DNA from 4 places in the Mesorhizobium sp. B2-4-1 genome. Region 2 is predicted to be linked to each of the others. Evidence: predicted binding sites of a transcription regulator. Region 2 holds the regulator's gene; each other region holds the start of a gene.
The links. Region 2 encodes LexA, which represses DNA repair genes until DNA is damaged. Its sites were predicted from a motif close to TGTTCNNNNTGTGTTCNG; they were not measured.
Positions count from the first base shown of each region.

Region 1 (8,045 bases), on a different contig from region 2:
CACCTATGCGCCGGAAGACGCGCCACAATTGATCAACACGCTTCTGACCGAGCGCTCCGACATGGTGGTGGGCACCCGCCGCGGCGTCACCAACGATGCCGGCAGGACCGGCCATGCCTTCGGCAACCGCGTCTTCAACAGCCTCTATAAAGGGCTGTTCGGCAGCGATTTCACCGACATCTTCTCGGGCTACCGGGTCTTCACCCGGCGCTTCGTCAAAAGCTTCCCGGCCGTCTCCGGCGGCTTCGAGATCGAGACCGAAATGTCGGTTCATGCTTCGCAGCTCAAATTGCCCGTCAGCGAGATCGCGCTCGATTACGGCAAGCGGCCGGACGGCTCGTCGTCGAAGCTTTCGACCTTTCGCGACGGCGCCAGGATCCTGTGGATGTTCGCCATGCTGATGAAGGAAACGCAACCGCTGCGTTTCTTCGGCGCCTTCGCCCTGGTCTTCCTGGTGTCGAGCCTGTTCCTGATGGCGCCTGTGCTGGTCGAATTCGCCGAGACCGGGCTGGTGCCGCGCATGCCGACATGGGTGCTGTCGGTCGGCCTGCTCTTGCTCTCGATGCTGGCTGGTGTGACTGGGGTGATCCTCGACTCGGTGTCGCGCGGCCGCGCCGAACAGAAGCGCATCTTCTACCTGTCGATGCCTTCGGGCCGCATAGAGCGGCGCGAGCGCGCCAGCGAGCCGACTGCCGCGAAGGCCGGCCCAGGCAAGACGCCTCGCGCCGCATGAAGCGGTGAGCCGTCTCGTCCGCTTCGTCTTTGCCGGCGGCATCGGCTTCGTCGCCGACGCGGCCGCCCTCTGGTTGCTGCTTGCGGTCACGCCGCTCGGCCCTTTCAGCGCCCGCATGCTGTCCATCGGCTTTGCACTCTGTGTCACCTGGCAGACAAACCGGCATCTGACCTTCTCGCCGTCGAGCCGCGGCTTGGTGCGGGAAGGCGTGCGCTATGGCAGCGTCGGCATCGCCACCAGCATCGCCAACTATCTGGTCTACTGCGCCATCCTTGTCGTCCTGCCGACAACCCCGCCATTGGCCGCCCTTGCTTTCGCTTCGCTGGCCGCCATGGGGCTGTCCTTTCTCGGCTATTCCAGGCTGGTCTTCGACCGCTAGCGGCGTGGCCCGATTGGCAGAAGGCGCCGGGACCCCTATATCGCTCTCTCATCGACCGTGCTGGGGACCTGCCATGAAGCTGAAAATCGCCGTCCAGATGGACCACATCTCCACCGTGTCGATCGCCGGAGACACTTCGTTCGCGCTGTCGCTGGAGGCGCAGCGGCGCGGCCATCAGCTCTACCACTACACGCCCGACCGGCTGTCGCTGCGCGACGGCAAGGTGTTCGCCCGCATCGAGGAGATGCAGGTACGCGACGAGAAGGGCAGCCACTATTCGCTGGGGGAGAAGGTGCGCACCGACCTGTCGGAGATGGACGTGATCCTGCTGAGACAGGATCCGCCCTTCGACATGAACTACATCACCACCACGCACATACTGGAGCGCATCCACCCCAGGACGCTGGTGGTCAACGACCCGGCCTGGGTGCGCAACAGCCCGGAAAAGATCTTCGTCACCGAGTTTCCCGACCTGATGCCGGAAACGCTGATCACCAAGGATCCCCAGGAGGTCGCCGCCTTCCGCAAGGAATTCGGCGACATCATCGTCAAGCCGCTCTACGGCAATGGCGGAGCGGGCATCTTCCACCTGCTGGAGGCCGACCGCAACCTCGCCTCGCTGCTCGAAATGTTCGGCCAGTTGTTCCGTGAGCCCTACATCGTGCAGCGCTACCTCAAGGACGTGCGCAAGGGCGACAAGCGCATCATCCTGATTGACGGCGAGCCGGTCGGGGCCATCAACCGGGTGCCGGCCGAGCACGATTCCCGCTCCAACATGCATGTCGGCGGCCGCGCCGAGAAGACCGAGCTGACCGAGCGCGAACGCGAGATCTGCGCCCGCATCGGGCCGGCACTGAGGGAACGTGGCTTCATCCTCGTCGGCATCGACGTGATCGGCGACTACATGACCGAGATCAACGTGACCTCGCCGACCGGCGTACGCGAAGTCAAGCGCTTCGGCGGCGCCGACATCGCCAGCCTGTTCTGGGACGCGGTGGAGGCCAAGCGGAAGTAGCCGTTTTCACTTTGTATTAACCATGTTCCGTTTTTGCAACCGGAGACAATCGAGCCGCAACTTAGGCGATTGCGCGTTCCTGTAATGTTCTTGATTTAACCGAGGAATTGTGATTGTGTCCGGCCCAGGCCCTTCGCGGCCTGATTGTAGAAGGCTTGGGGCAAACCCAGATCCGGGGACAAGACATGGTGGCGCGGGTTCGCACGGTTGCTTTCCAGGGCATCGAGGCCGTGCCGGTCGACGTGCAGGTGATGATCGCGCCCGGCAAGGTCAACATGCACATCGTCGGCCTGGCCGACAAGGCGGTTGCCGAAAGCCGCGAACGGGTGCAGGCGGCGCTGCACGCGTCGGGCCTGTCGATGCCGTCCAAGAAAGTCACGGTCAATCTGGCGCCCGCCGACCTGCCCAAGGAGGGCAGCCACTACGATTTGCCGATCGCGCTCGGCCTGATGGCGGCGCTTGGCGCCATTCCGGGCGACATGCTGGCCGGTTATGTCGTGCTTGGCGAACTCTCGCTCGACGGCACCATTGCCGCGGTCGCCGGCGCCTTGCCGGCCGCGATCGGCGCGAATTCCGAAGGCAAGGGCCTGATCTGCCCCTTCGCCTGCGGCCCCGAAGCCGCCTGGGCCGGCAAGGACTTCGACATACTCGCGCCGCGCAGCCTGATCGCCATCGCCAATCATTTTCGCGGCACGCAGGTGCTGTCGCGGCCTGAAGCCGGCATCCATGCCGCGGCGCGCGACCTGCCCGATCTTGCCGACATCAAGGGCCAGGAAACCGCCAAGCGGGCACTGGAGGTGGCGGCGGCCGGCGGGCACAACCTGCTCATGGTCGGCCCGCCCGGATCGGGAAAGTCGATGCTGGCGCAGCGGCTGCCGTCGATCCTGCCGCCGCTGGCGCCGAAGGAATTGCTCGAAGTATCGATGATCGCCTCCGTCGCCGGCGAGCTCGGCGAGGGCAAGCTGACCGACCGGCGGCCGTTCCGCGCGCCGCACCATTCGGCCTCGATGGCGGCGATGGTCGGCGGCGGCATCCGGGCGCGGCCGGGCGAAGTGTCGCTTGCGCACCACGGCGTGCTGTTCCTCGACGAATTTCCCGAATTCACGCCGCAGACGCTCGACGCGTTGCGCCAGCCGCTCGAGACCGGCGACTGCATGATCGCGCGCGCCAACCACCGCGTCACCTATCCGGCGCGCATCCAGCTTGTGGCGGCGATGAACCCGTGCCGCTGCGGCATGGCCGGCGAGCCCGGCTATCGCTGCCTGCGCGGCGAACGCTGCCGCACCGATTACCAGGCGCGCATCTCGGGACCGCTGCTCGACCGCATCGATCTCAGGATCGAGGTGCCGGCGGTCTCGGCCAGCGACCTGATCCGGCCCGACCGGGCGGAGAAGAGCGCCGACGTGGCGCTGCGCGTGGCGCGTGCCCGCACCCTCCAGCGCGAGCGTTTCGAACGGCTCGGCGTCACCAGCGCCACCACAAACGCGCATTGCGCGCCGGCGGTCATCGAGGAGATCGCCATGCCCGACGCATCGGGCCTGTCGCTGCTCAAGGACGCCAGCGAAAAGCTCGCCTTCTCGGCGCGGGCCTATCACCGCGTGCTGAAGGTGGCGAGAACACTGGCCGATCTCGACGCCAGCGAGACCGTCGGCCGCATTCACTTGGCCGAAGCGATCTCCTACCGGATGAGTTCGGAGCGAGTGGCGCAGGCGGCGTAGTTCGCGCTGCTTCGAGAGGAGGGAAGCGGAACGCCTGCCGGCTTCAACTCTCCGGTTCAGGCCGCTCCCTTCGCCTTCAGTTCCAGCCTCCGCGCGTGCAGCACCGGTTCGGTGTAGCCGTTGGGCTGGATGCGGCCTTTGAAGACGAGGTCGCAGGCGGCCTGGAAGGCGACGGAGCCGTCGAAATCGGCGGCCATCGGCCGGTAGAGCGGGTCGCCTTGGTTCTGCTGGTCGACGATATCAGCCATGCGCCTCATCGTTTCCATCACCTGGTCGGCCGTGCAGACGCCATGGTGCAGCCAGTTGGCGATGTGCTGCGAGGAGATGCGCAGCGTGGCGCGGTCCTCCATCAGGCCGACATCGTTGATATCGGGCACTTTCGAGCAGCCGACGCCCTGGTCGATCCAGCGCACGACATAGCCCAGAATGCCTTGCGCATTGTTGTCGAGTTCCGCCTGGATGTCGGCCGGAGACCAGTTGGGCCGCACCGCGACCGGCGCCGACAGGATGTCGTCGAGCTTGGCCTTCGGCCGGCTCTTCAGCGCCGCCTGGACGGCGTGGACATCGACCTTGTGATAGTGGGTGGCGTGCAGCGTCGCCGCGGTCGGCGAAGGCACCCAGGCGGTGTTGGCGCCGGCCCTGGGGTGGGCGATCTTCTCGGTGAGCATCGCCGCCATCAAATCCGGCATCGCCCACATGCCCTTGCCGATCTGGGCATGGCCGGCAAGCCCGCATTCCAGCCCGGTGTCGACATTCCAGGCCTCGTAGGCGGAAATCCAGGCGGCCTGCTTCATGTCGCCCTTGCGGATCATCGGGCCGGCTTCCATCGAGGTGTGGATCTCGTCGCCGGTGCGGTCGAGGAAGCCTGTGTTGATGAACACGACGCGCTCCCTGGCGGCGCGGATCGCCTCCTTGAGGTTGACGGTGGTGCGCCGCTCCTCGTCCATGATGCCCATCTTGACGGTATTCTGGTCCATGCCGAGCAGGGCCTCGACGCGATCGAATATCTCGACGGCGAAGGCGACTTCCTCGGGTCCATGCATCTTGGGCTTCACGACATACATCGAGCCCGCGCGGGAATTGGCGCGGCGGCCGTTCGGCCCGATATCGTGCAGCGCGATCAGCGCGGTCAGCGCGGTGTCCATGATGCCTTCCGGCACCTCGTTGCCGTCTCGGTCCGTTATCGCCGGATTGGTCATGAGGTGGCCGACATTCCTGACCAGCATCAGCGAGCGGCCGGGCAGCGTCACCGTGCCACCATTGGGCGAGGTATAGGACCGATCGGGGTTGAGCTTGCGGACAAAGGTCCGGCCGCCCTTGGTGATCTCTTCGGCCAGGTCGCCTTTCATCAGGCCGAGCCAGTTGCGGTAGACGACGACCTTGTCCTGCGCATCCACCGCCGCGACCGAATCCTCGCAGTCCTGGATGGTGGTCAGCGCCGATTCCAGGATGATGTCGGCGATGCCGGCCGGATCGGTGCGGCCGATCTGGTTGTCGCGGTCGATCAATATCTCGATATGCAGGCCGTTGCTGACCAGCAGCACGGCTTGCGGGTTGGCGGCATCGCCGCGATAGGCGACGAACTGCCTGACATCGGCAAGGGTGGTCGAGCCGGCGCCGGCGCTGAGCCGCAGCGCGCCATTGGCCAGCGAAAGGCCGTTGACGCCGGCCCATTTGCCCGATGTGAGCGGCACCGACTGGTCGAGAAAGTCCTTGGCCCAGGCGACGACTTTCGCACCGCGCGCGGGGTTGAAGCCCTTGCCCTTCCCGGCGCCGTCCGTCTCGGGAATCGCGTCGGTGCCGTAAAGCGCATCATAGAGCGAGCCCCAGCGGGCATTGGCGGCGTTGAGCGCATAGCGCGCATTCATCACCGGCACCACAAGCTGCGGCCCGGCGACGACGGCGATCTCGGGATCGACCTTTTCGGTCGTCACCGAGAAGGACGGGCCTTCGGGGACGAGATAGCCGATCTCCTTCAGGAAGGTTTTGTAGGCTTCCATGTCGACCGGCGCGCCATTGGCGCGATACCAGTCATCGAGCTTTTCCTGGATAGCGTCGCGCTTTGCCAGCAGTGCCCGGTTCTTCGGCGCGAGGTCGTGGACGATGGCCGAAAAGCCGTTCCAGAATTTGTCCGGATCGATGCCGGTGCCCGGAGCGGCCTCGTTGACAACGAAGTCATGAAGTTCGCGGGCGATCCGCAATCCGGCGATTTCGACGCGATCGGTCATCAGGCTGCTCCAGATGAAAGGCTTTCGCGGGCCTTTGGCATGTTGGGAGTGCAGGGTCAATTCAGCTTAGGGTGAAGGCAAGGCAGGTAGGCGCGGTTTTTAGGCTTGGTGCCGGCGGCGACGCTGCCAATCTCCCCCCAAGTGGGGGAGATTACACCCTCCATCACACCGCGATCCGTGGCCTGCCCGAAGCCACCGCCACCACATGCGCCTCGATGAACATACGCTGGGCTTCGACGGTGGAGACGCGGAATTCGGTCGCGACATCGATCTCGGCGCTGTCAGTGCCGGCATCCCTGGCGCGCTGCGCAGCGATGCTGCGCACATCGGCCTCGGCGGCCGCGATCGCCGCCGCCTCGTCGAGGAAATCGCGCACGGTTTCGCCCGAGGCAAGACGGAACAGACCTTCCTTGGGCTGGCTGACGCGCGCCTCCGCCGATACCCGGACCTGGCCGACAACGGCGCCGAGCGCGTTGGCGACGTCGGTGTCATCAGGCACCACGCAGTCATTGCCGACCAATGGCGGGAGTCCGGCATAGTGCAGCGGCGCGGAGGCACCGAGGCCGATCACCGGCCGGTCGAGCGCGACGCTCAGGCGCGCAATGCCGGGATGCGCGTCGACGGCGCGCTGCACCAGCGCATGCGCCACGGTGGACGCACCGTCGAGCCCGTCCTCGGCGAAGGCGGTTTGAAGGATATATTCGGCCGACCAGCGCGTCAGCGCGGCCAGCACGCGCTCCGAAATCGCCTCGGGAGAGGCCGCGATCGCCTGGCCGCGGCCGTCGCGCTTGCGGGCAAACAGCTCTGCGCCGAGGCGGGCGGCCGCGGCATCCCAGTTCGCCTGCTTGCCAAGCACATGCGCCGCATCCGACGGGGTGAAACCTGAAATGTGCACCAGCCCGCGCGACACCAGGCGGTTCAGGGTAGCGTTCTGGGCATTCGAGGTCAAAAGCCTGTCGAGGGGCAAGGGCATTGCGCCGATCGCTTCATAGAGCCTTGCTTCCGGAGCCGTCAGCCCGGCGGCAAGACGGTCGGGCACGCCGGTGCGCACCGCGAAACGGCCGTCCATGCGGCCGGTGTTCGGCGCGCGCAGCTGGCGCTCGAGTTCCGCCAGAACCGCCTCGCGATGCACCATGCCGGCCAGCGCCAGCGGCACCAGCCGGCGCGGTCCAAGCAGGAGCCTGGGGTTGAGAGCGCCGTCTTCCAACGCCACTTCGGAATCGCCGCCGAGGCCGAAGGTGCGCATGGCGACGGCCTCGACCATGGTGCGAAAGCCGCCGACGGTGGCGCCTTCCGGATCGAGCCGCGGCCGTCCCTTGTCGAGCACCGCAACGTCGGTGGTGGTGCCGCCGATGTCGGAAACCACCGCGTTTTCCAATCCGGTCATGTGGTGCGCGCCGACCAGGCTGGCGGCCGGGCCGGAGAGAATGGTCTCGATCGGCCGCTGGCGGGCGAACGCCGCCGACACCAGCGCACCGTCGCCGCGCACCACCATCAGGGGCGCGGCGATGCCGCGCGCCTCGAGAAAGCCTTCGGTCGCCGCCACCAGCCGGTCGATCATCGAGATCAGCCGGGCGTTGAGCAGCGTCGTCAGCGCCCGGCGCGGGCCGCCGAGCTTGGCCGACAATTCATGGCTCGCGGTGACCGGCAGGCCGGTTTTCTCCCGGATCAGCTCGCGGGCGGCGATCTCGTGCGCCGGGTTGCGGGTGGCGAAATAGGCGCAGACGGCAAAGCCCGAGACCGAGCCGCCGAGTCCGGGCAGCGCCGCCTCGAGCCCGGACAGGTCGAGCTTGGCGGTATTGCCGTGCACATCATGACCGCCAGGGCAGAACACGACCGGATCGGTGCCCAATGCCGCCTTCAGCCCATCGCGGGCAAGGTCCGCCTCGGAAAAGCCGATCATCACCAGCGCGACGCGGCCGCCCTGGCCCTCGACCAGCGCGTTGGTGGCAAGCGTCGTCGACATGGAGAC
Region 1 covers NZ_VFVN01000001.1:299,523-307,567, forward strand. The annotation lists gene FJ949_RS01530 (glycosyltransferase) at 1-733, shown strand, start outside; gene FJ949_RS01535 (GtrA family protein) at 738-1,112, shown strand; gene gshB (glutathione synthase) at 1,186-2,127, shown strand; gene FJ949_RS01545 (YifB family Mg chelatase-like AAA ATPase) at 2,313-3,845, shown strand; gene FJ949_RS01550 (malate synthase G) at 3,902-6,073, opposite strand; gene FJ949_RS01555 (hydantoinase/oxoprolinase family protein) at 6,237-8,045, opposite strand, start outside.
Region 1: FJ949_RS01545 (YifB family Mg chelatase-like AAA ATPase) is a predicted target of LexA. The motif match lies at 2,202-2,219, and genes of this name have one in related genera.

Region 2 (8,045 bases):
CTTTGGCCTTGGCGGGCTCGCCATCTTCCCGCTGCGTTTCGGCGCCGCGGCGACGCTGCTGGAACAGGCAACGCCGCCCAACATGGTCCACATCATCGAAACCTACAAAGCGACGATCTCCTTCACCGCGCCCACCGCCTATCGCGCAATGCTCAAGGCCATGGACGAAGGGGCCGATTTATCGTCGCTGCGCGTCGCCGTTTCGGCCGGCGAGACCTTGCCCGCGCCGGTCTTCGAGGAATGGACTGAGAAAACCGGAAAGCCGATCCTTGACGGCATCGGCGCCACGGAAATGCTGCATATTTTCATCTCCAACCGCTTTGATGACATGAAGCCTGCCTCCACCGGCAAGGCCGTTGGCGGCTATCAGGCGCGCGTCGTCGACGACGAAATGCGCGAAGTGCCGCGCGGCACCGCGGGCAGGCTCGCGGTGCGGGGACCGACCGGCTGCCGCTACATGGCCGATGCCAGGCAGAGCGACTATGTCCGCGACGGGTGGAACCTCACCGGCGACACGTTCTGGCAGGACGAGGACGGTTTTTTCCACTTCGCAGCGCGCTCCGACGACATGATCGTCAGTGCCGGCTACAACATCGCCGGCCCAGAGGTCGAAGCGGCGCTGCTGGCGCATGCCGATGTCGCCGAATGCGCGGTGGTCGGCGCCGAGGATGCCGAGCGCGGCCAGATCGTCGAGGCTCATGTGGTGCTCGTGAAAGGCGTGGCGCCAGACGCAATGACCGTCAAGCGTCTGCAGGATCACGTCAAGGCCACGATCGCGCCCTACAAATATCCGCGCTCGGTAAAATTCATCGCCGCTTTGCCCAAGACGCAGACCGGCAAGATCCAGCGCTTCCGGCTGCGCGCGGAGAAGATCAATTGAGCAAGCCCTACGACCCGTCCGCCGAGGGCGCGGAAATGTCGTTCAAGGAGCGCATGTCCTACAGCGACTATCTGCATCTGGAAAAGGTGCTCGAGGCGCAGGAGCCGCTTTCGTCAGCCCATGACGAGATGCTGTTCATCATCCAGCACCAGACATCGGAACTCTGGATGAAGCTCGCGCTGCACGAAATCGGCGCCGCAATCCGCTCCATCCGCGCCGACCGTCTCGAACCGAGCTTCAAGATGCTTTCGCGCGTCGCCCGCATCTTCGAGCAGCTCAACAATGCCTGGGACGTGCTGCGCACGATGACGCCCAGCGAATACACCGAGTTCCGCGACGCGCTTGGCCAGTCCTCGGGCTTCCAGTCGTGGCAGTACCGTGCCATCGAGTTCATGGCCGGCAACCGCAATCTCGCAATGCTCGGACCGCACAAGCACCGGCCGGACCTCAGCGAGAAACTGGAGGCGATCCTGGCGCAACCGTCGCTCTACGACGAGGCGCTGCTGCTGCTCGCCCGTAACGGCTTCGACATCGGTGCCGACGCAAGGCGTACGGACTGGCGCGAAACGCGGACCGAGAACGAAGAGGTCCTTGTCGCCTGGCAGATCATCTACCGCGACCCGCAGCGCTACTGGATGTTCTACGAACTCGCCGAGAAGCTGGTCGATTTCGAGGATTATTTCCGCCGTTGGCGCTTCAACCACGTCACCACGGTCGAGCGCATCATCGGTATGAAGCGCGGCACCGGCGGCACATCGGGCGCGTCCTACCTGAAGAAGATGCTGGAGGTGGAGTTGTTCCCGGAGCTGTGGAAGGTCCGCACCCGGCTCTGACGTAGCTTTGCCGACTGCATATCGTTATCCCGAACCCACTGCGCTTTTCTGAGCGACAGGCTCTTAAGTCACCGCCGCCTTGACGGCGAAACGCGCCTCCTGCCACGCGTCCGTGCGCAAAATGTCTTCCAGCACCTCGACAGCCTGCCAGACATCGACATAGCCGACATAAAGCGGCGTAAAGCCGAAGCGAATCGTGGATGGCGCGCGGAAATCGCCGATCACGCCGCGCTCGATCAAGGCCCGCATCACCTGATAGCCATGCGGGTGGAGGAACGAAACCTGGCTGCCGCGCTCATTGCCATCGCGCGGGCTTTCGAGTTCGAGGCCGTAGGCGCCGCATTTTGCCTCGACCAGTTGGATGAACAGATCGGTCAACGCCATGCTCTTCCTGCGCACCTCTGCCATGTCGACGTCGTTCCAGACATCGAGCGCCCCTTTGAGCGCGCGCATCGACAGCACAGGCTGCGTGCCGCAGAGAAACCGGCGGATGCCTGTGCCGACAGCAAAACCCTGTTCGAAGGCGAATGGCCGCGCATGGCCCCACCAGCCGCTGAGCGGCTGGCGGACATCGCCATGGTGGCGCTCGGCCGCGTAGATGAAGGCCGGGGCACCCGGGCCGCCATTGAGATATTTGTAGGTGCAGCCAACGGCGAAATCGGCATTCGAACGGTCGAGCTCGACGGGCAAGGCGCCGGCGGTATGGCAGAGATCCCAGACAATCAGCGCGCCGGCATCATGTGCCGTCCGCGTCAGCGCGGCCACGTCGCGCAACTGCCCGGATTTGTAGTTGACGTGGTTGACCAGGATGACCGCGACCCGCTCGTCGATCAGTTCTTCTATGGTCGGCGCATCGACACCCTCGAGCCGCAGCACCGTGCCCGGCCGCGTCGAGGCAACGCCTTCGGCCATATAGAGATCGGTCGGAAAGCTGTCCCCCTCGGCGACGATGACTGACCTGTCCGGCCGCATCCCGAGTGCCGCATGCAGCACCTTGTAGATGTTGATCGAGGTGGTATCGCAGACCACCGTCTGGCCGGCGGCGGCCCCGATCAGGCGCCCGAGTTGGTCGCCGAGTTCGACCGGCATGTCGAACCAGCCGGCGGTGTTCCAGGCGCGGATGAGATCCTGCGCCCACTCCTGCGTGGCGGCCTTCTGCAGCTCGCCGAACACGGCGGGCGAAGCGGCGCCCAGCGAATTGCCGTCGAGATAGATCACCCCCTGGGGCAAGGTGAAGCGGTCACGCATGGCACGCAGCGGATCCGCGGTGTCCATTGCCTCGATCGCTGCGAGATCGGGAATTTTGCTCATGGTCGCGATGTTCCTCGGTGAGAAGAGCGCCCTGGAAACGGGCCGGCTGTTTTGCCGCCCGGGCAAGGGCTGGCCGCATAGACGCGCAAGAACAGGGTGAACGCCCGGTTCGATCTTTGCTCGATTTCCGCCCGAGGCAGTTCCTCGAGCACCCCAACGATCCGGCGAACCTGGAGATCGCCGATCAAAAGACTGATGTAGATGTCGGCGGCTTCGGCAGGATCGTCACAGGCGATCAGGCCGGCCCGACTTGCGGTTCGAAGCAGGTCGCCAACAAGCGGCATTATGGCATTGCGGCCGAATTGCGCGATCGATTGGCCAAGCGTGCCTGTATCGTTGACGTCGCCGGCCGCGGCGCGATTGAGCGCCACCGCCTTGTCGCCCGTCACGAGGGTCAGCAGGACTGGCCCGAGCAAGTTCAGGGTTTCGAGCGGATCGCGCGCCTGGTGAAGGGCGTCCTCCAGCAGCTTCCTTGCCTCTCCCGCATTGGCTTCGATCAAGGATCGAAACAGGGTCTGCTTGTTGCCGTACCAGTTGTAGAGGGTTTCGTTCGAGGCCGATGCCCGCTTGGCGATAGCAAGCAGGGAGGCGCTCTTGTAGCCGGCTTCCCGGAGCACCGCATAGGCGGCCTCCTCTATCCGTTCGCGTCGCGCGGCCTGCTTCGGCGTGGTCATTGGTGTTCCTCTTCGAAAACCGTACATTATTATACGGTTTCGTCAAGCGAACGGGAAGCAAGGAGCGAGCGAACGCAGCCCATCGCGACCAGTGGTGGTGCCTCGTCGTTTTCCCGCAGGAAGTTGGCATTTTGGTTTCGTTTCGTTCACGAGCCGCAGGGGTTTTTAATCCGCCCAAACGCACCCCGCACCTGCCGGTCACCCAGCTTGCAGGCTTGTGCCAAGAGTGGAGACCGGTCGGGCCACAGGCCATTAACCAAAATAGTTTCAAAGGGCCCGGGAGCGCATTGACGACGGACCGCGCTGGCAGGATGCTGGCTGCGGGAGGGCATTTCGTTTCCGTCGCCTTAACAAATTCATTAAACTTTAAATGGTTGCGGAACACAACTGGAACAGATAGTGTTTGTTCTGGGTTTGTTTTCTGATTCTGGTTCCAGACCCTTCGTGCAATGCCTTTGGGGGCCGCCATGCTCACGCGCAAGCAACATGAACTCTTGATGTTCATCCATGAACGGCTGAAGGAAAGCGGCATTCCGCCGTCCTTCGACGAGATGAAGGAAGCGCTGGACCTCGCCTCCAAGTCGGGAATTCATCGGCTGATCACGGCGTTGGAGGAGCGCGGCTTCATTCGCCGCCTGCCCAACCGGGCGCGCGCGCTGGAGGTGCTGCGCCTGCCGGACTCGATCGCGCCGGGTCTTAACGCGGCAAAGAAGTTCTCCCCGAGCGTCATCCAGGGCAGCCTCGGACAGGGCAGCAGCCCTAGCCGGCAGATCAAGCCGGCGACGTCTTCGCGTCTGCCCGCTGCCGGCAATGACGACGATGCGGTTTCAGCGGTGTCGATCCCGGTCATGGGTCGCATCGCAGCGGGTGTGCCGATCGACGCCATCCAGCATCAGACGCATTCCATTTCAGTGCCGCCTGACATGATCATGGGCGGCGAACACTATGCGCTGGAGGTCAAGGGCGATTCGATGATCGAGGCCGGCATTTTCGACGGCGACACGGTCATCATCCGCAATGCCGACACCGCAAGTCCCGGCGAGATCATCGTGGCCCTGGTGGACGAGGAGGAAGCAACGCTGAAGCGCTTCCGCCGAAAGGGTGCTTCGATTGCGCTCGAGGCTGCCAATCCGGCCTATGAAACACGTATTTTCGGACCGGACAGGGTCAAGGTGCAAGGCAAGCTGGTCGGCCTGATCAGGCGCTACTGAGCGGGGTCGGCGGTGGGCTTTTCGGGTTTGCGGTAAGGCGGCAGTCCCCTTGCCTCGCGTGAGAATTTCCGCTGTTCGTGCCAAGGCCGATATGGCCTGTCGACGGCAAAGCTGACCCGTGCCGGTGCCGTCGCCGATTGCTGGTCGAAGAAGACGGCGGCACTTCCCTTACGAGCGAGCTGCCGCTTGGTGATGACGAGAACCAGCGGATTGTGGCAGGGATCGTAGCCCGCGGGGTCGTTGATGACGATCAGATCCGCATAGGAGCAGGCCCTCCAGGCGTCCTTGCGATCCTCCACCTGCGCGATGATCGCCCCCGAGGTATGCCGGGCCATGCACAGGCCCGTGAAGCAATAGAAAGGCGCTCCCGCCGGAAGTTGCGCGGGATCGAAGATGTCGAACTGTCGGTCTCCGCTGTCGAACAGTTCCGGCGCAACGATGGTTTCGGACTTCAGCGCGCGTTTCCAATTATCGACGGTGAATTCGTTCGGGCGCGCCCGGTTGATCGCGAGCTCGCCGCCGCCGATCGGCAACGCCACCAGGCGGGCATCCTCCGAAATCAGCACGTCCGGCGTGCGCGTGTCCGAGACGGTCAACAGGCCGGCGAGCGCGAAGGGAAGTGCCGCCAGCCGCAGCCATGTCGTGGCCATCGTCGCGATGACCAGGGCGATCGCCACCAGAAGGACGGATGCTGCGAAATCAACCCGACCGCGTCGACCGGCGAGCGTTGCGAGATCCATCCTGATATGGCGATCATCGCGGTCAGTCCCTTGCCCATCAGATAAAGGGATGGTCCATCGAACCCGAACGGCATCAGCAGCGCGCTGGCAACCGCAAGGAACATCACGACAGAAACGATCGGCATGACGGCAAGATTGGCGAACAGGCTGAGCGGCGACACGCGCTGGAAATGCCAGATGGCGAAAAGCGCCGTGGCGCTTCCCGCGATAATCGAGGTCATCGCCAGCCCACCTGTCGCCAGCAGCAATTTTCGCGTCAGCAGGCCAGGCAAGGTCCGTTGCGGCGGCGGGGTCCGCGCTTTGTCGGCTTTGCGATCCGACCAGCCGGCATAGGCGCCGACCAGGGCCGCGGTGGCGGCGAACGACATCTGGAAGCTCGGCCCTACCACCTCGTGCGGCGACACCACGATGACGGCGATCGCCGAAATAGCCAGATTGCGCATGGTGAGTGCCGCCCGATCGAACAGAACGGCGATCAGCATCACCGCCAGCATGATGAAGCTGCGTTCGGCGGCGACAACGACGCCCGAAATGACGAGGTAGGCGGCGATCGAGAAAAGTGCCGCCGCGGCCGCGTATTTCTTGACCGGCCGGCGGGAGGAAAAATTCGGGAACAGCGCGAAGCCGCCACGCAGCAGACCCATGACCGTGCCGGCGACCAGCGCCATGTGCAGCCCGGAAATTGAGATGATGTGGTAGATGCCGGTGCGTCGCATCGCTTCATTGATCTCGTCGGGAATCCCGGCGCGCACACCCACGATCAGCGCCGCGGCGATCTCGCCCTCGGCACCGCCGATGCTGCCCCTGATATGGTCGGCAATGCTTTCGCGAGCACTCTCGATGGCGGCTGAAAGGGCGGCCCACAGCGGCCTGTCATCGGCTGAGACGATTTTGGGGTTGCCGAGAAAGAAGCCGCTGGCGCCTATGCCGGCGAAGTAGCTGTCGAAGGAAAAGTCGTAGCTGTCCGGCCGCACCGGTCCGGTCGGCGGCAACAGCCTGGCATAGCCGGTCACGAGCGAACCGGCCGTCACTTCAGCCGGCACCTTGCGTGCCGAAAGGCGAACGCGCTCCGGCGCGTAGAGTAGTTTCGGCCGCGCGGTCGATGTCACATCGATGGTCAGCCGGATGCGCCCGGTCTCCATCTGGTCGACCGAAACGACGCGGCCGGTGATTTGCGTGGAGATTTCCGAGCCCAGCATCCGCGTTCCCGCTCGCCACGTCTCGACTTTGCCGGCGAGCATGCCGAGCGCGCACAACAGCGCCGCCATGAAGCACAGATGCGTTTTCGGCCATGAGCGTGAAACGAGCGCGCACAGCGACATCAGGATCGCGACCGCGACAGGCTTGGCAAAGCCCGGCTCCGCCGCCAGCGAAAAATAGGCGATCGATCCGCATGCCAGGAACACCGGCACGAGCAGGAAGGCTATGCCCCGATCGAGTTCGAGCTCGGACGCTCTGGCCACGCCGTTGCGCAGACGAGGCCATGAAGCACGGCCGAACTCACGGCGCAGACGCACGGCCGCGCCGGCTGCGGGAATGCCGGGCGGCGTGGAAACATCCGCCGGCGGCGACTTGCCCGGCTGCTGTAGGGGCGGCAACGCCAGCGGCAATGAGGCGGGCGCGGGCATGGCAAAAAGGGAGCGTTCGCTGACGCCGGCAACGACGTCCTCGCCTTCCTCCGCGCCCCGGCCCGCTCCAGCCATCGGGTCTGCCCCTTGCGCCCTCGACACCCTATGCTACATGAACGCGCAACGCGCGAAAGTGCGTGTGATCCGCACCCCGCTCCAGACGTTTCCCGAGAGTTGTATGTCCGACAAGGTTGTCACCCGTTTTGCCCCCTCGCCCACCGGCTACCTGCACATCGGCGGCGCGCGTACGGCGCTCTTCAACTGGCTCTACGCCAAGCACACCGGCGGTACGATGCTGCTGCGCATCGAGGACACCGACCGCGAGCGCTCCACCGATGCGGCGACAGCAGCCATTCTCGAAGGACTGACTTGGCTCGGCCTCACCTGGGACGGCGACGCCGTCTCGCAGTTCGAGCGCGCGCCGCGCCATCGCGAGGTGGCCGAGGAGCTGGTGCGCATGGGCAAGGCTTACTACAGCTACGAGACCCCTGCCGAGCTTGAGGCAATGCGCGACGCGGCGCGGGCCAAGGGCCTGCCGCCGCGCTATGACGGAAGCTGGCGTGACCGCGACCCTTCGCAGGCGCCTCCTGGCGTCAAGGGCGCGATCCGCATCAAGGCGCCGACCAAAGGCGAGACGGTGGTGCATGACCGTGTCCAGGGCGACGTGCGCTTTCCCAACAAGGATCTGGACGACTTCATCATCCTGCGCTCGGACGGCAATCCGACCTACATGCATGCCGTCGTCGTTGACGATCACGACATGGGCGT
Region 2 covers NZ_VFVN01000008.1:111,808-119,852, forward strand. The annotation lists gene FJ949_RS20905 (AMP-binding protein) at 1-880, shown strand, start outside; gene kynA (tryptophan 2,3-dioxygenase) at 877-1,713, shown strand; gene kynU (kynureninase) at 1,777-3,024, opposite strand; gene FJ949_RS20920 (TetR/AcrR family transcriptional regulator C-terminal domain-containing protein) at 3,021-3,698, opposite strand; gene lexA (transcriptional repressor LexA) at 4,166-4,909, shown strand; partial or broken gene FJ949_RS20930 (ComEC/Rec2 family competence protein) at 4,903-7,352, opposite strand; gene gltX (glutamate--tRNA ligase) at 7,456-8,045, shown strand, end outside.

Region 3 (8,045 bases), on a different contig from region 2:
TGCCTGGCATGCCCAAGGCAATCCATGACGGCCAGTTGGCGAAGATGTCCGGCAAGGAGAGCCGCATTCTTTGGGTCGACGACCTGGCTGGGCTGATCGCCGGCGTCCAGATGAACGTGCTCGAGTTCCATGTCTGGGGAAGCTTGCGCCAGCAGCCAAACCTTCCACACCGGATAGTCTTCGACATCGACCCCGACGAGGGCCTGGGCTTTGATGACGTCAAGCAAGCCGCGATCGACATCCGCGGCGTTCTAGAGGCACTCGGCCTTCAATCATGGCCGCTGCTGTCCGGCGGCAAGGGCGTGCATGTGGTCGTGCCACTCGTTCCCGAGGCCGGCTGGGAAGCAGTCAAGAACTTCTGCCAAGACTTCGCGGAACTGCTGGCCCGCACAGACCCTTCGCGGTTCGTCGCCAACATGAGCAAGGCCAAGCGCAAGGGCCGCATGTTTCTGGACTATCTGCGCAATGGACAAGGCTCCACGGCCATCTGCCCATGGTCGACCCGTGCGCGGGCCGGTGCCTCCTGCGCTGTCCCCGTAACCTGGGAAGAGTTGCCGAAGCTCACACGCGCCAATGCCTTTGACGTTTTTGCCGCTGCGGCGCGGGCTCAAGAGCCCGATGCCTGGCATGGGTATTTCGAGGTCGAGCAGACGCTTACGGACCGTATGTGCAAAGCGGTTCAGTAGCTGACAAGTTCAGTCCGGATCGCATCAAAACAGTCCTAGCTGATCTGCGATCGGGGCGCTGTCCATGCCTTCCAACGATGACAGCGTTACACCCAGCAAGCGGATGCCTTTCACGACCGGGAACAGGTCGGCGAGCATGGTTTGTGCCACCTCAAGCATTTCATCGGCGCCCAGCACGAGCCTTGGAAGGGTACGGCTGCGTGTGACCTGCTGGAAATCGGTGAACTTCACCTTCAGCGTCACCGTCCTGCCGGAAAGATGCTTGGCTTCGCAATGGCGCCAAACCTTTTCGGCCAGCGGCGCCAGCTCGGCGCGCGCCGCATCAAGGGCAAAGATATCGACCGCAAAGGTATCCTCTGCACCGACGGATTTCCGTGGACGGTCGGCCTGAACCGACCGCTCATCGATCCCCCGGGCGATCTGATAATACCAGTTTCCTGACTTGCCGAAATGTTGCTGCAAGAAAGCTAGTGGTTTCTCGCGCAGGTCGGCGCCCGTCTCTATGTCCAACCTCTCCATCTTCGCGGCCGTCGCCGGCCCCACGCCGTGGAATTTCTTTACCGGCAGTCTAGCCACGAAGTCAGGTCCCATCGTCGGCGTGATGAGTGCCTGGCCGTTGGGCTTATTGAGATCGCTCGCAATCTTCGCCAGGAATTTGCAATAGGAGATCCCTGCCGAGGCATTGAGTCCGGTCACCTCCTTGATCCGCGCGCGGATCTGCGTTGCTATTTCGGTTGCAAAGGGGATGTGCTGCTTGTTTTGCGTTACGTCGAGATAAGCCTCATCCAGCGACAGTGGCTCAATCAGATCCGTGTGTTCGGCGAAGATCTGGTGGATCTGTGCCGAGACCGCCCGATAGACGTCGAACCGGGGTGTGACAAAGATCAACTCGGGACAGCGGCGTTTGGCAGTGACAGACGGGAGTGCCGACCGCACGCCAAAGGCGCGCGCTTCGTAGCTTGCCGCCGCCACGACGCCGCGAGCGGCTGAACCACCGACCGCCACCGGCTTGCCTCTGAGCTCCGGATTGTCGCGCTGCTCGACCGAAGCGTAAAACGCATCCATATCCACATGGATGATCTTGCGCAAAACGGCCGGGCCAGTCGGCGCCTCCAAATCCCGATCATTGTCCCCTATCGCATTCACTGCGCTCACTCCGGACACTTGTCAGACCCAACTCGATCGAGCGCAGTCTGCGATCAACTCTCGAAGTGGCGCAACGAGTCGGATTGACTCATGAGTGCCAAGAGAACAAATAAGGAACATATCAGCCCCGAAATCCATTGGGAAGACTGTTTGAGAGTGATTTGTCCATGGGTCAGCCGGCCGCAAGCCCTGCTATCGCTGCGCTTCGCGAACAAGTCGCGCGCCTCGAAGGCGGGCCGACGCGCAACCGCGGAACGCTTCCTTTCGGCGTGCCGGCAATCGACAAGGTGCCACCGGGGGGAGGGCTGGCGCTCGGGGCGCTGCATGAGGTTGCGGGTGGACGGAATGGGGCGATTGACGGGGCGGCGGCAGCGCTCTTTGCCGCCGGCATTGCAGCGCGGGCCAAGGGCAAGGTGCTCTGGTGTGTCACCCGGCAGGATCTCTTTGCTCCTGCCATCGCGCAGGCCGGTCTGCTCCCAGGCCGCGTCGTCTATGTCGAGGCCGGCGACGAAGCTTCCGTGCTCGCCTGTTTCGAGGAAGGGCTTCGCCATGGCGGTCTAGGCGCTGTCGTTGCCGAACTGGCCCGCCTCTCGATGACAGCCTCCCGCCGTCTCCAACTCGCCGCCGAGACTTCCGGCGCCGTGGGCATCGCCATCCGCCGCAGGCGGCGGCAGACCGAGGCAACCGATTTTGGACAACCAACCGCCGCGGTCACCCGCTGGCGGGTCACCGCGCTTCCCTCCCGCCCTTTGCCGGTAGCGGGCGTCGGCCGTGCTCGCTGGCAGCTTGAGCTGATCCGGGTCCGGGCTGGAGAAAGCGCCGATTTTGAAGTGGAAGCCTGCGATGCCAAGGGTCGTCTCGCTCTTTTTTCCGGCCTGGCCGACCGATCGCCTGCGGCGCGCCATGGGCCAGTCGGCGCCATCGGCTGAAAGCCCGATCGTTATGCTCGGCCGGCAGGGAAACCGGCGGCTCGTGCTCGCGGTCGATGCAGCGGCGCGGGCGGCGGGATTGCGTGTCGGCATACCGGGGAGCAAAGCCCAGGTGCTGGTGCCCAGCCTGCAGAGCTTCGACTTCGATGCAGCGGGCGATGCCGCGGCGCTCGATAGAATGGCGCTCTGGTCGCTGCGCTATGCTCCGATCGTTGCCGCCGATCCGCCCGACGGGCTCATCATCGACACAACAGGCGCCGACCATCTGCATGGCGGGGAGGAGATGATGCTCGAGGGGCTGGTGTCGCGCATGGCCGCCTCCGGCATCGAGGCACGCGCCGCCGTCGCGGACACGTGGGGCGCCGCTCATGCCTGCGCCCGCTTCCTCGCCCGGCCCACCTTTGTCGCGCCGGTGGAGGGATCCTCGGCCATCATGCTCGGTCTGCCGATCGTCGCGCTGCGTCTGCCCCATGATATTGTTCACGGTCTCCAAACGCTTGGCTTCGAACGTGTTGGCGAAGTCGATGCGGCGCCGCGCGCCTCTCTCAGTCTTCGCTTCGGGCACGAGCTCGGCCGTCGCCTGGACCAGGCCATGGGGCGGCGCAGCGAACCGTTCGAGCCCGTCCGCTCCCCCGACCTCATCGAGGTTCGCCGGGCATTCGGCGAGCCGATCGGCGCTGCCGAGACCATTGCCCGCTATGCTGGCAAGCTGGTCGCGGCGCTCTGCGAGGCGCTCGAGACCAGGGGGCTCGGCGCCCGCCGGCTCGACCTGCTGTTTCACCGCGTCGACAATCGTATCGAGGCTATTCGTGTCGGCACCGCGGTCCCGGTGCGCGACGTCAAGCGATTGACCCGGCTCCTCACCGATCGCATCGAGACCGTCGATCCTGGCTTCGGCATCGAACTGATGACGCTGACCGCGACCCTCGCCGAACCCTTTGGAGCCAAGCAGATCATCTCGTCGCTGGTGGAGGAGCCCGAGCCCGACATCACCGATCTCATCGACACGCTCACCAACCGCATCGGCGAGCAACGTCTCTATCGCTTCGCCCCGCTCGAAAGCGATGTGCCCGAACGTTCTATCCGACGCATCGCGCCGACCGCGCCCGATGACGGGACGAGTTGGCCGGGAGAATGGCCGCGCCCGCCGCGGCTGCTCACCCACCCCGAGCCCATTGAAACCATGGCGCTGCTGCCGGATCACCCGCCGGTCTGGTTCAGTTGGCGGGGCATCCGGCGCCGCGTCACGCGCGCTGACGGTCCTGAGCGCGTGTTCGGCGAATGGTGGCGGCGCGATGCCGAAGTGATCGCGGTACGCGACTATTTCCAGGTCGAGGACGAGGCCGGTGACCGCTTCTGGATTTACCGCGCCGGCGATGGCGAAGATCCCGAGACCGGCTCGCACAAATGGTTCCTGCATGGGGTCTTCGCATGACCACCCCGCGCTATGCCGAATTGCAGGTGACCAGCCACTTCTCGTTCCTTCGGGGCGCCAGCTCTTGCGACGACCTCTTCGCGCAGGCGGCGGCGCTCGGCATTGAGGCCTTGGCTGTAGTCGATCGCAATTCTCTAGCTGGCATCGTGCGGGCGCATCAGGCCGCCAAGGACACTGGCGTCAGGCTCATCGTCGGCTGTCGCCTCGATCTCGTCGACGGCATGTCGCTGCTCGTCTATCCCACCGATCGCGCCGCCTATTCCCGGCTCTGCCGACTGCTGACCCTGGGCAAGAAGCGTGGCGGCAAGGCGAAATGCCGTCTCGAGTGGAGCGACCTGACCGACTATGCCGAGGGCCTGATTGCCGTTCTTATCCCTGACCGCGCCGATGACACCTGCCCCCTGCAGCTGCGTCGACTGCGGGAGACCTTCAGCGATCGCGCCTACCTGGCCCTGACCTTGCGCCGGCGGCCCAACGACCAGGTCCGGCTGCACGAACTTTCCAACCTCGCGACCCAAATGCGCGTGCCGACGGTGGTGACGAACGACGTTCTGTTCCACGAACCCGGTCGGCGCATCCTGCAGGACGTGGTGACGGCCATTCGCCACAACATCACCATCGACGAGTTGGGGTTCCGGCGCGAGCGCCATGCCGACCGCTATCTCAAGCCGCCTGAGGAAATGGCGCGGCTGTTTTCGCGCTATCCGGAAGCCCTCGCGCGCACCGTCGAGATCATGCGGCAATGCCGCTTCTCCCTCGACGAACTCGCCTATCAGTATCCCGAGGAGAAGATGTTGCCCGGGCTGTCGGCACAGGAGGCGCTCGAACAACTCACCTGGGAAGGTGTCGAGCGGCGGTATCCCGAGGGTGTACCGGACAAGGTCGTGGCGCTCATTAAGCACGAACTGCGCCTGATCGAGATCCTGCACTACGCGCCCTATTTCTTGACGGTGAACGCGATCGTCCAGTTCGCGCGCAGCAAGGACATCCTCTGCCAAGGCAGAGGCTCGGCCGCCAACTCGGCCGTCTGCTACGTGCTGGGCATCACCAGCATCGATCCCGAGCGCAACAATCTGCTGTTCGAGCGCTTCGTCTCGCAGGAGCGCAACGAACCCCCGGACATCGATGTCGACTTCGAGCATGAACGGCGCGAGATCGTCATGCAATGGATCTACGAAACCTATGGCCGCGACCACAGCGCGCTCTGCTCGACGGTGGTGCGCTATCACACCAAGGGCGCCGTCCGCGATATCGGCAAGGCTCTCGGCCTGCCCGAGGACCTCACCAAGCTGCTTTCCTCGCAGGTCTGGGGACACGGCGAAGGCATCGACGAGACCCGCGCCCGAGAGCTCAACCTCAACACGGCCGATCGCCGGCTGCGGCTGACGCTCAAACTCGCGCAGCAGCTCGAAGGCACGCCCCGGCACCTGTCGCAGCATCCGGGTGGCTTCGTCCTGACCAATGACCGGCTCGACGATCTGGCGCCGATCGAGCCGGCGCGCATGGTCGACCGCCAGGTCATCGAGTGGGACAAAGACGACATCGATATTCTCAAATTCATGAAGGTCGACGTCCTGGCGCTCGGCATGCTCACTTGCATGAAGCGCAGCTTTGATCTCTTGGCAGAGCACAAGGGCATGAGCCTCGACCTGGCCACCATCCCGGCCGAAGACCCGGCGACCTACGCCATGATCCGCAAGGCCGACACGATCGGGGTCTTCCAGATCGAGAGCCGTGCCCAGATGTCGATGCTGCCCCGCATCAAGCCGCGCACTTTCTATGACCTCGTCGTGGAGGTCGCCATCGTACGCCCCGGTCCGATCCAGGGCGACATGGTCCACCCCTACCTGCGCCGCCGAGAGGGCAAGGAGCCGGTCGAATTCCCGACCCCCGAGCTCGAACGCGTGCTCGGCAAGACACTGGGTGTGCCGCTGTTCCAGGAGCAGGCCATGCAGGTCGCCATGGTCTGCGCCGGCTTCAGCGCCGGCGAGGCCGACCAGCTGCGCCGCGCCATGGCAACATTCAAGCACACCGGTGGCGTCAGCAAGTTCCACGACAAGCTGATCGGCGGCATGATCGCCAATGGCTATACGCCTGAATTCGCGGCGACCACCTTCAAGCAGCTCGAGGGCTTTGGCAGCTACGGCTTTCCCGAGAGCCATGCCGCCAGCTTCGCGCTCATCGCCTACGCCTCGAGCTGGATGAAATGCCACCATCCCGATGTCTTCTGCTGCGCGCTGCTCAATTCCCAGCCAATGGGGTTCTATCTGCCGGCCCAGATCGTGCGCGATGCCCAAGCCCATGGTGTCGAGATCCGGCCCGTCTGCATCAATGCGAGCCGCTGGGACTGCACACTGGAGCCGATTGGCGAGGACGGACGCTTCGCGGTCCGCCTCGGCTTGCGCCTGGTCAAAGGGCTGGCCAATGCCGACGCGGCCGCGATCGTCGCCGCCCGGGCCAATGAACGCTTCGCATCCATAGACGATCTCTGGCAACGCGCCGGCGTACCGGCGGCATCTCTTGTCCAACTCGCCGAGGCTGACGCCTTCCGCTCCGATCTGGGTCTCGCGCGCCGCGAGGCGCTATGGGCGCTCAAGGGCTTGCGTGACGAACCCCTGCCCCTCTTTGCGGCGGCCTCGGCTCGCGAACAGCAGACCGTATCGGAAATCCATGAGCCGGCTTTGACACTGCGGCCGATGACGGCCGGCCGGGAAGTGGTCGAGGATTACGGCCATGTCGGCCTGACCCTACGCAGCCACCCGCTGTCCTTCCTGCGCGGCGATCTTGCCCGCCGTCGCATCGTCACCTGCAGGGAAGCGATGCAGGCCCGCGATGGTCGCTGGCTGGAGGCGGCGGGCCTCGTCCTCGTCCGCCAGCGTCCCGGCTCGGCCAAGGGCGTAATGTTCCTGACCATGGAAGACGAGACTGGCGCCGCCAATGTGGTCGTCTGGCTGAAGGTCTTCGAGACGTTCCGTCGCGTCCTGCTCTCCTCCTCGATGCTCGCTGTCCGCGGCAAGATTCAGCGAGAGGGGGAAGTGGTCCACCTCGTCGCCCACCAATTGACCGATCTCTCGGGGGAACTCGCAAGTGTCGGCAACCGCGATGTGCCGTTTCCGCTTCCCCATGGGCGGGGCGACGAAGCCCATCATGGTGGGCCCGGAATCGATCCGCGAAGCCTGCCGAAGGGCCTGCGGCCACGAGACCTAGTGGATTCAACGCTGCAGGTTGAGCCGATCAAGGTGAAGACACGGGACTTTCGATAGCGCTCGCATGGTCCGTGCCAGCCGGAAACGAAAAAGCGCCGGCTGAGATGGGGTGGGAAGCTGACTGGCAGGATTTTGCAGTCGATCACAGTAACCGTCATCACTCCTTGTGCTAATGGCGGCTGCTTGGAAATCATAGTGCCATGCACATAAGAGACCTCTGGTCTTTATGGTGGTTGAGCTGACGGCATGTTTCTGCCGTAAAGGCCAGACCTGTGGATTATGTCGTAGACCAGGACTCTGGGGAATGATCCGAGTAGATTGGGCGCGTACATTTGCGTGTCAGGAAGCCGATGTCGGACAGCGATGAGACTTATTTCTGGGGCCGATTGCCCCAGACTACCTATTACTCGAAGCGCATTACCCAAATCGGTGAAAAGGACGTACGTCCTAAAAGGTTCCTGTATCGGGTGGTTGAGGGCAAAGGGGGGATCATCGCAGTGAGGGAAGGCAAAGAGGTCGTCCTGCGCAGGAGCAATGCCAGGCGCTACCAATTCAAGGCGACACTGCACGAGGAAAGCAGCAAGATCAGCACCTTGACTTTCCAGAAATGGACCAGCAAGGACATGCCCTACGTAGTCGATAC
Region 3 covers NZ_VFVN01000010.1:119,924-127,968, reverse strand. The annotation lists gene ligD (DNA ligase D) at 1-686, shown strand, start outside; gene dinB (DNA polymerase IV) at 711-1,832, opposite strand; gene FJ949_RS23575 (damage-inducible protein) at 2,000-2,761, shown strand; gene FJ949_RS23570 (DNA polymerase Y family protein) at 2,676-4,196, shown strand; gene FJ949_RS23565 (error-prone DNA polymerase) at 4,193-7,459, shown strand; gene FJ949_RS23560 (Shedu immune nuclease family protein) at 7,753-8,045, shown strand, end outside.
Region 3: dinB (DNA polymerase IV) is a predicted target of LexA. The motif match lies at 1,934-1,951, and genes of this name have one in related genera.

Region 4 (8,045 bases), on a different contig from region 2:
CGTCGGCCGGCGAGATTTTCAGTGTTGCCGCGGCCGCCTTCAGCCGCCGGTCCTGTTCGTCGAGATGCTTGCGCGCGGCCTCGCCCGTCAGCGCCTCGATGCGGCGCACGCCTGCGGCGACGGCGCTGTCGGACACGACGCGCACCAGGCCGATGTCACCGGTTGCCCTGACATGCGTGCCGCCGCAAAGCTCGACCGAATAGGGGCGGTTGGCCTTGGCGCCATGTAGGCCCGTGCCCATAGACACGACGCGCACCTCATCGCCGTATTTCTCGCCGAACAGCGCCATGGCGCCTTCGGCAATGGCATCGTCGACCGACATCAGGCGCGTGATCACCGGGCTGTTCTGCACCACGATCTCGTTGGCCATGCGCTCGACCTCCTCGAGTTCCGAGGGCGAGATGGGCTTGTTGTGCGAGATGTCGAAGCGCAGGCGCTCGGGCGCGACCAGCGAGCCCTTCTGTGCGACATGGGTGCCCAGCACCTCGCGCAGCGCCTCATGGATCAGATGCGTCGCGGAATGGTTCGCGCGCAGCCTGGAGCGCCTCGCATGGTCAACCTTCAGCTCGACGGCGGCACCCGTCCTGGCAGTGCCGCTGACCACCTTGCCGAGATGCACGAACAGCCCGTCGGCCTTCTTCTGCGTATCGGAAATCTCGATCGAGAAGCCTTCGCCTGAAATGGTTCCGGTGTCGCCCATCTGGCCGCCGGATTCGGCATAGAACGGCGTCTGGTTGACGACCACGGCTACCGCTTCGCCCTTGCCGGCGCTGTCGACGGTCTTGCCGTCGCGGACAACCGCCAGGATGATGCCTTCCGCCTGCTCGGTCTCGTAGCCGAGGAATTCGGTGGCACCGGCTTTTTCGCGCACCGGGAACCAGACCGCTTCCGTCGCCGCCTCGCCGGAACCTGCCCAGTGCTTACGCGCCTCGGCCTTCTGCTGCTCCATCGCATTGGTGAAGCCGGCAAGATCGACCGAGATGTTGCGCTGGCGCAGCGCATCCTGCGTCAGGTCGAGCGGGAAGCCATAGGTGTCGTAAAGCTTGAAGGCCGTCTCGCCGTCCAGCATGTCGCCGGCGCCGAGCTTTTCCGTCGCCTCCGACAGCAAACCGAGGCCACGCACCAGTGTCTTGCGGAACCTGGTCTCCTCAAGCTTCAGCGTCTCGGTGATCAGCTGTTCGCCGCGCACCAGTTCCGGATAGGCCTGACCCATCTCGCGAACCAGCGCCGGCACCAGCTGCCACACCAGCGGCTCGTTCGCACCGAGCAATTGCGCATGCCGCATGGCGCGGCGCATGATGCGGCGCAGCACATAGCCGCGGCCTTCGTTCGATGGCAGCACGCCGTCTGCGACCAGGAACGAGGACGAGCGCAGGTGATCGGCTATGACGCGATAGGATGCGACGGTCTCGGCGTCGGGACCGCGGCCGAGCGCGGACGACGCCGCATCGATCAGATGGCGGAACAGGTCGGTCTCAAACACGCTTTCCACGCCTTGCAGGATGGAGGCCATGCGCTCCAGCCCCATGCCGGTGTCGATCGACGGGCGCGGCAGGTCAATGCGCTCGTCCTTCGTCACTTGCTCGTACTGCATGAACACCAGGTTCCAGAATTCCAGGAACCGGTCGCCATCCTCCTCCGGGGTGCCGGGCGGACCGCCCCAGATGTGCTCGCCGCGATCGATGAAAATTTCCGAGCATGGCCCGCACGGCCCGGTGTCGCCCATCGCCCAGAAATTGTCGGAGGTTGGGATGCGGATGATGCGATCATCGGAAAAGCCGGCGATCTTCTTCCAGAAGCCGGCCGCCTCGTCGTCGGTGTGGTAGACGGTGACGAGCAGCTTGTCCTTCTTAAGCCCGAACTCCCTGGTAATGAGGTTCCAGGCCAACTCGATGGCGCGCTCCTTGAAATAGTCGCCGAAGGAGAAATTGCCGAGCATCTCGAAGAAGGTCAGGTGGCGCGCGGTGTAGCCGACATTGTCGAGGTCGTTGTGCTTGCCGCCGGCGCGAACGCTTTTCTGGGCGGTCGTGGCACGCGAATAGGGCCGCTTCTCCAGGCCGGTGAAGACGTTCTTGAACTGCACCATGCCGGCATTGGTGAACATCAGCGTCGGATCGTTGCGCGGTACAAGCGGGCTCGACGCCACGACCTCGTGACCCTCCTTGCGGAAATAGTCGAGAAATGTCGACCGGATCTCGTTCACGCCACTCATGAATGCTGCCTTTTCGAGAGAGCCGCCGGCCGGACCGGCGGAAAATGGGCTCTGCTTTAGAAGATGGAGCTGGCCTTTTAGCCGCCGCTTGGCACCCTGTCCAGAAACACGCAAGCCGGCCAATTCGCGGTTCACCAGCCACCCAAAACGCAAACCGCCGGCACGGGGCCGGCGGTTTGAAACGCAATACTACAGAACTCGATTACATAAGCTCAAATTGATGAACCGGGATTATGGCCGAACTCGGGCCATAAACCGAACGCTAGATCGCGCCGGCGAACGCTTGAATTGCGCCGGCGAACGCTTACATCGCGCCGGCTTCATCCTCGAACCCATCATCGCCACCTTCGGAGCCGCCATTCTCAAGGAATTTCTCGGCGATCAGTCCGGCGTTCTGCCTGAGCGCAAGTTCGATCTCGCGCGCCGTATCGGGATTGTCGCGCAGGAACAGCTTCGCGTTCTCGCGGCCCTGGCCGAGACGCTGCGAATTGTAGGAGAACCAGGCGCCCGACTTCTCGACCACGCCGGCCTTGACGCCGAGATCGACCAGCTCGCCTGTCTTCGACACGCCTTCGCCGTACATGATGTCGAACTCGACCACCTTGAAGGGCGGCGCCAGCTTGTTCTTGACCACCTTGACGCGGGTCTGGTTGCCGACGACCTCGTCGCGGTCCTTGACCGAGCCGATGCGGCGGATATCGAGACGCACCGAGGCGTAAAATTTCAGCGCATTGCCGCCGGTGGTGGTTTCGGGCGAGCCGAACATGACGCCGATCTTCATGCGGATCTGGTTGATGAAGATGACCATGGTGTTGGAGCGCGAGATCGAGGCGGTCAGCTTGCGCAGCGCCTGGCTCATCAGGCGGGCCTGCAGGCCGGGCAGCGAATCGCCCATCTCGCCCTCGATTTCGGCGCGCGGCGTCAGCGCCGCGACCGAATCGACCACCAGCACATCGATGGCGCCGGAGCGCACCAGCGTATCGCAGATCTCAAGCGCCTGCTCGCCAGTGTCAGGCTGCGAGATCAGGAGGTTTTCGAGATCGACGCCGAGCTTGCGGGCATAGACCGGATCGAGCGCATGCTCGGCATCGACGAAGGCGCAGATGCCGCCCTTCTTCTGGGCTTCCGCCACCGTGTGCAGCGCCAGCGTCGTCTTACCCGAGCTTTCCGGCCCGTAGATCTCGATGATGCGGCCGCGCGGCAGGCCGCCGACGCCAAGCGCGATGTCGAGGCCGAGCGAGCCGGTCGGCACGGTTTCGATCTCGACGACCTGCTCGTTCGCGCCGAGCCGCATGATCGAGCCCTTGCCGAAAGCCCGCTCGATTTGCGACAGCGCCGCATCCAGAGCCTTTGATTTGTCCACTGCCTTATCCTCTACAAGCCGCAAGCTGTTCTGAGCCATGATACATCACCCCGTAGTCGTCAATGAAGGCCGGACAATCCGTAATCCTTGGTTATTTGTACCTTTTTTGTTCTCATTTGGCAAGAGGGATCAAGCATTTGAAAAATAAGCAACATCCTGATTTGTTCTTTTTTTGTCTCAGGATTCGGCTCCAACATGGTCCGAATATTAGGCCAGGCTGGTTCGCCGTGCCGGCCTCACGAATCGCTGGTTGTTGCCTGCGAAGCTCCGTCGCATAGCATGGCGCTTGTGCGTGACCGCCAACAAAGGTCATATCGGCGCATGGTGAGATCTCCAAGAGTTCTGGCGGTGGGCGGCGCCCATATCGACAGGCGCGGCCAGGTGTCCGGCGCTTACGTGCCGGCTGCCTCCAACCCGGGCACGATGCGCGAGGATGTCGGCGGCGGCGTCTTCAACGCTTTGCGCAGCACGGTGCGGCGAGGCGTCTCGGGCTCGTTGCTGTCGGTGCGCGGCGGCGATGCCGCCGCCGACACGGTTTCGCGCGCCATCGCCGAAGCAGGCATTGCCGACCTGTCCGCGGTGTTCCTCGACCGCACGACGCCGAGCTATACGGCGCTGATCGACCGCGAGGGCGAACTGCTCGTCGGCTTTGCCGACATGGCGCTTTATGAGCTGGCATTTGCAAAGCAGATCCGCCGCTCCAGGGTGAGGGAGGAGATCGCCGCCGCAGATGCCGTCCTTTGCGACGCCAATCTGCCATCGGCGGCTCTGGAGCGGCTGGTATCGCTTGCCGCCGGCAAGCCCGTGTTCGCCATTGCCATTTCACCGGCCAAGGTCGTGCGCTTGACACCAGTGCTCGGCGGCCTGGCCGTCGCCTTCATGAACAGGCGCGAGGCGGTGGCGCTTGCCGGGCTTGACGATGCCGCCTCTCAAAAAACTGTCCTCGACGGGCTGAGAAGCGCCGGCCTCGACAGCGCGGTGGTCACGGCGGGCGGCGGCCCGGTGCTAGGCTTCGACCGCGACGGCAGCTTTGCCGTCGTCCCGCCCCCTCCAAGAAAGGTCGTGGACGTCACCGGCGCCGGCGATGCGCTTGCCGGCGCGACGGTCGCCGCCCTACTGCGCGGCATGCCCTTGCGCGCGGCGCTGCGGGAGGGCGTCGCCGCCGCGACGCTGGCTATTGAAAGCGCGGGCGCCGTTCCCGATTTCACCACGACGACTTTCGCGCAAGCGCTGGCTCTTGTGCCCGAAGAGCAGGAAATGGCATGAGACCGGCATCCGAAAGGATGCGCCGCACTTCGGATTGGAGATCCAGATGACCCCAGACACCGCCCGCCCCTTCATCGATGTCCACGCGCCGGTGGCGCAAGCCTTGGCCGCCGGGAAGCCCGTGGTTGCGCTGGAAAGCACCATCATAACCCATGGCATGCCCTACCCCGACAATGGCGCCATGGCGGCCGACGTGGAAAGGATCATTGCGGACGGCGGCGCGGTGCCGGCGACGATCGCCGTGGTGGCGGGCCGCATCAAGATCGGCCTCTCCGACGGAGAACGCGAATCGCTCGCCATGACCGGCGACGCCATGAAGCTCTCGCGCGCAGATCTCGGCTTCGCCGTCGCGCAAGGGCGCACCGGCGGCACCACGGTTGCCGCCACAATGATCGCCGCGCATATGGTTGGGATAAAGGTGTTCGCCACCGGCGGCATCGGCGGCGTGCACAAGGGCGCCGAAAAAAGCTTCGACATTTCCGCCGACCTCGATGAGCTGGCGCGCACGCCCGTCATCGTCGTCTCGGCTGGGGCCAAGGCCATCCTCGACATCGAAAAGACGCTGGAGGTGCTGGAGACCCGCGGCGTGCCCGTGATCGGCCATGGCTGCGAGACCATGCCGGCCTTCTGGTCGCGGCAGTCGCCGTTCCGCGCGCCGCTGACCTTGCACGCGCCGGAAGAGATCGCGCATTTTTACAAGACGCGACAGGCGCTGGGCCTGAGCGGCGGCATGCTGATCGCCAATCCGGTGCCGGAGGATCACGAAATCCCGGCCGGCGAGATGGCCGGCTACATCGAGGCCGCCCAGAAGGCCGCCGAGGCGCTCAACGTTACCGGCAAGGCGGTGACGCCGTTCCTGCTCTCCAAAATCCTCGAACTCACCGGCGGCCGGAGCCTGAAGACCAACATCGCGCTGGTCGAAAACAATGCTCGGCTGGCAGCGCGAATTGCCGGGGCGCTGTAGGACGCCGGAAATACGAGCGGCGGCACCACGGCTACTCGCGACCACCGAGTTCCGTCACGCCCTCCTCTGTCCTGCTGGACGTCTCCGAAAAAGTCTGCACTGCCTCATCGCCCCGAGGTCCTAGCGTTATTTTCCCGCCCGCCGCCCCGCCTCATAGGCCCGCCGCGCCCATACCGCCATCTCGTCGGGGTCGTCGAAGGCACTATCGGGAATACTCCAATAGGGCATCGCCACCAGCTTGCCGTGGCGAGACCCGGTGTAGGTCCACTGCGCGCAGCCGGCGGCCTCGAAGTCGGGCGCGCTTTGCTCGTCCGCTTTCAGCATCAATTCGCCGCGCAACACGATGGCGACGATGACGCCGTCGGCATAGATGCCCTTGCCGCCGAACAGTTTGCGGATGCTGACCGGGCCCAGGCTCTGGAAGAGTTCTTCTATGCGTTCATTGTCCATGCGCGGATCATGTCACCGCGATTCGGCCTTGTCATCGGCGCAACCAAAACCATGCTGACAGGTTGAAGGATGGCCGATCGGAGTTTCCCGCCATGCCTGTCCTGCTCAAAGGCTCCTGCCGCTGCAATGCCGTTCGTTTCGAGGTGGAAAGCCACACGCCCGTGCCGTTCATGCTGTGCTACTGCTCGATCTGCCGCAAGCAGCAGGGCGGCGGCGGTTTTGCCATCAATCTCGGCGCCAACTACGAGACGATGACCATCCGCGGCAAGAGGAGCCTCGGCGTCTATCGGGCCGAGATCGAGGACGACGAACATCCGCATTGCGAGATCTCGACCGGAGAGCGCAATTTCTGCCGCAAATGCGGATCGGCGCTGTGGCTCTACGACCCGACCTGGCCGGAACTCGTCCATCCCTTCGCCTCGGCGATCGACAGCGACCTGCCGAAACCGCCGAGCAAGGTGCATCTGATGCTGAAATACAAGGCCAACTGGGTCGAGCCCGATGTCGGGCCGAGCGACAAGGTGTTCGACGTCTATCCCGAGGAATCGATCGCCGACTGGCATAAGCGGACCGGGACGTGGGTGGAGTGAGTGTCTTCGCTGCGTTCTAAGGGAGGTGAGGAGTGGTCTGCGCACCAGGCGGGAAGCCAATTGCGCGGCTTTTCGAATGACGAACGCCGGCAGCGGGGCTATCGCTGCCCCTCATCCGGCCCTGGGGGACACCTTCTCCCCGTAAACGGGACGAAGGAAGGTCAGGCGGAGGCGCGTGCTTCTGCCAGCGCCTTGAGGTCGGCCGGCTTCAGTTCGACGGATTCGCCGCAGCCGCAGGCCGAGCTCTGGTTCGGGTTGCGGAAGGTGAAGCCGGTGCGCAGCGTCGTCTGCTCGAAATCCATCTCGGTGCCGAACAGGAAAAGTGCTGCTTCCGGCGCGACATAGACATGGGCGCCGTCGCGCTCGATGTGGTCTTCCTTGGTATTGGGTTCGGTCACCAGGTCGACCGTGTATTCCATGCCGGCGCAACCGCCCTTCTTGATACCGAGGCGAATGCCATGCGCATTCTCACGCGTGGCAACGATCTCGCGCACCCGGTCGGCGGCCTTTTCGGTCATCGTGATGACGGCAAAGCGTCCCATCTTTTTCCTTCTCCATTCCATGCAGGTTCAAGGCCTGCCGAATGATTCCTCACCTAAAATGGTGAAGTTTTGCCACTGGCGCAAGTGTGCCGGACTCGACGTCAGTACCAGCCCACCGCCACCTGCGCCTCTTCCGACATGCGATCGGGCGACCAGGGCGGGTCGAATGTCATGTTGACCTCGACGCCCGACACGCCTTCGACGGCGCCGACGGCGTTCTCAACCCAGCCCGGCATCTCGCCGGCCACCGGGCAGCCGGGCGCGGTCAGCGTCATGTCGATCTTGACTGAGCGGTCGTCCTCGATGTCGATCTTGTAGACGAGGCCAAGCTCGTAGATATCGGCCGGGATTTCCGGGTCGTAGACCGTCTTCAGCGCCGAAACGATGTCGTCGGTCAGCCGCGCCAGTTCGTCGGCGGGAATGGCGGACGCGGAAACCACCGCATTGGCGGCCGCGTCGGGAACAGCATCGGTGGCTGTGCTGGCATCTTCCATTATCGTCACCCGAAAAACTTGCGTGCTTTTTCCAGCGCATCAGCCAAAGCATCGACTTCGGCTCGCGTATTATACATGCCGAACGACGCCCTGCATGTGGAGGTTACGCCGAAGCGTTTCAACAGGGGCTGGGCGCAATGGGTGCCCGCGCGCACAGCCACGCC
Region 4 covers NZ_VFVN01000002.1:135,843-143,887, forward strand. The annotation lists gene alaS (alanine--tRNA ligase) at 1-2,212, opposite strand, end outside; gene recA (recombinase RecA) at 2,517-3,614, opposite strand; gene FJ949_RS05300 (carbohydrate kinase family protein) at 3,897-4,841, shown strand; gene FJ949_RS05305 (pseudouridine-5'-phosphate glycosidase) at 4,888-5,805, shown strand; gene FJ949_RS05310 (TfoX/Sxy family protein) at 5,932-6,255, opposite strand; gene FJ949_RS05315 (GFA family protein) at 6,348-6,845, shown strand; gene sufA (Fe-S cluster assembly scaffold SufA) at 7,007-7,387, opposite strand; gene FJ949_RS05325 (SUF system Fe-S cluster assembly protein) at 7,489-7,881, opposite strand; gene FJ949_RS05330 (cysteine desulfurase) at 7,887-8,045, opposite strand, start outside.
Region 4: recA (recombinase RecA) is a predicted target of LexA. The motif match lies at 3,672-3,689, and genes of this name have one in related genera.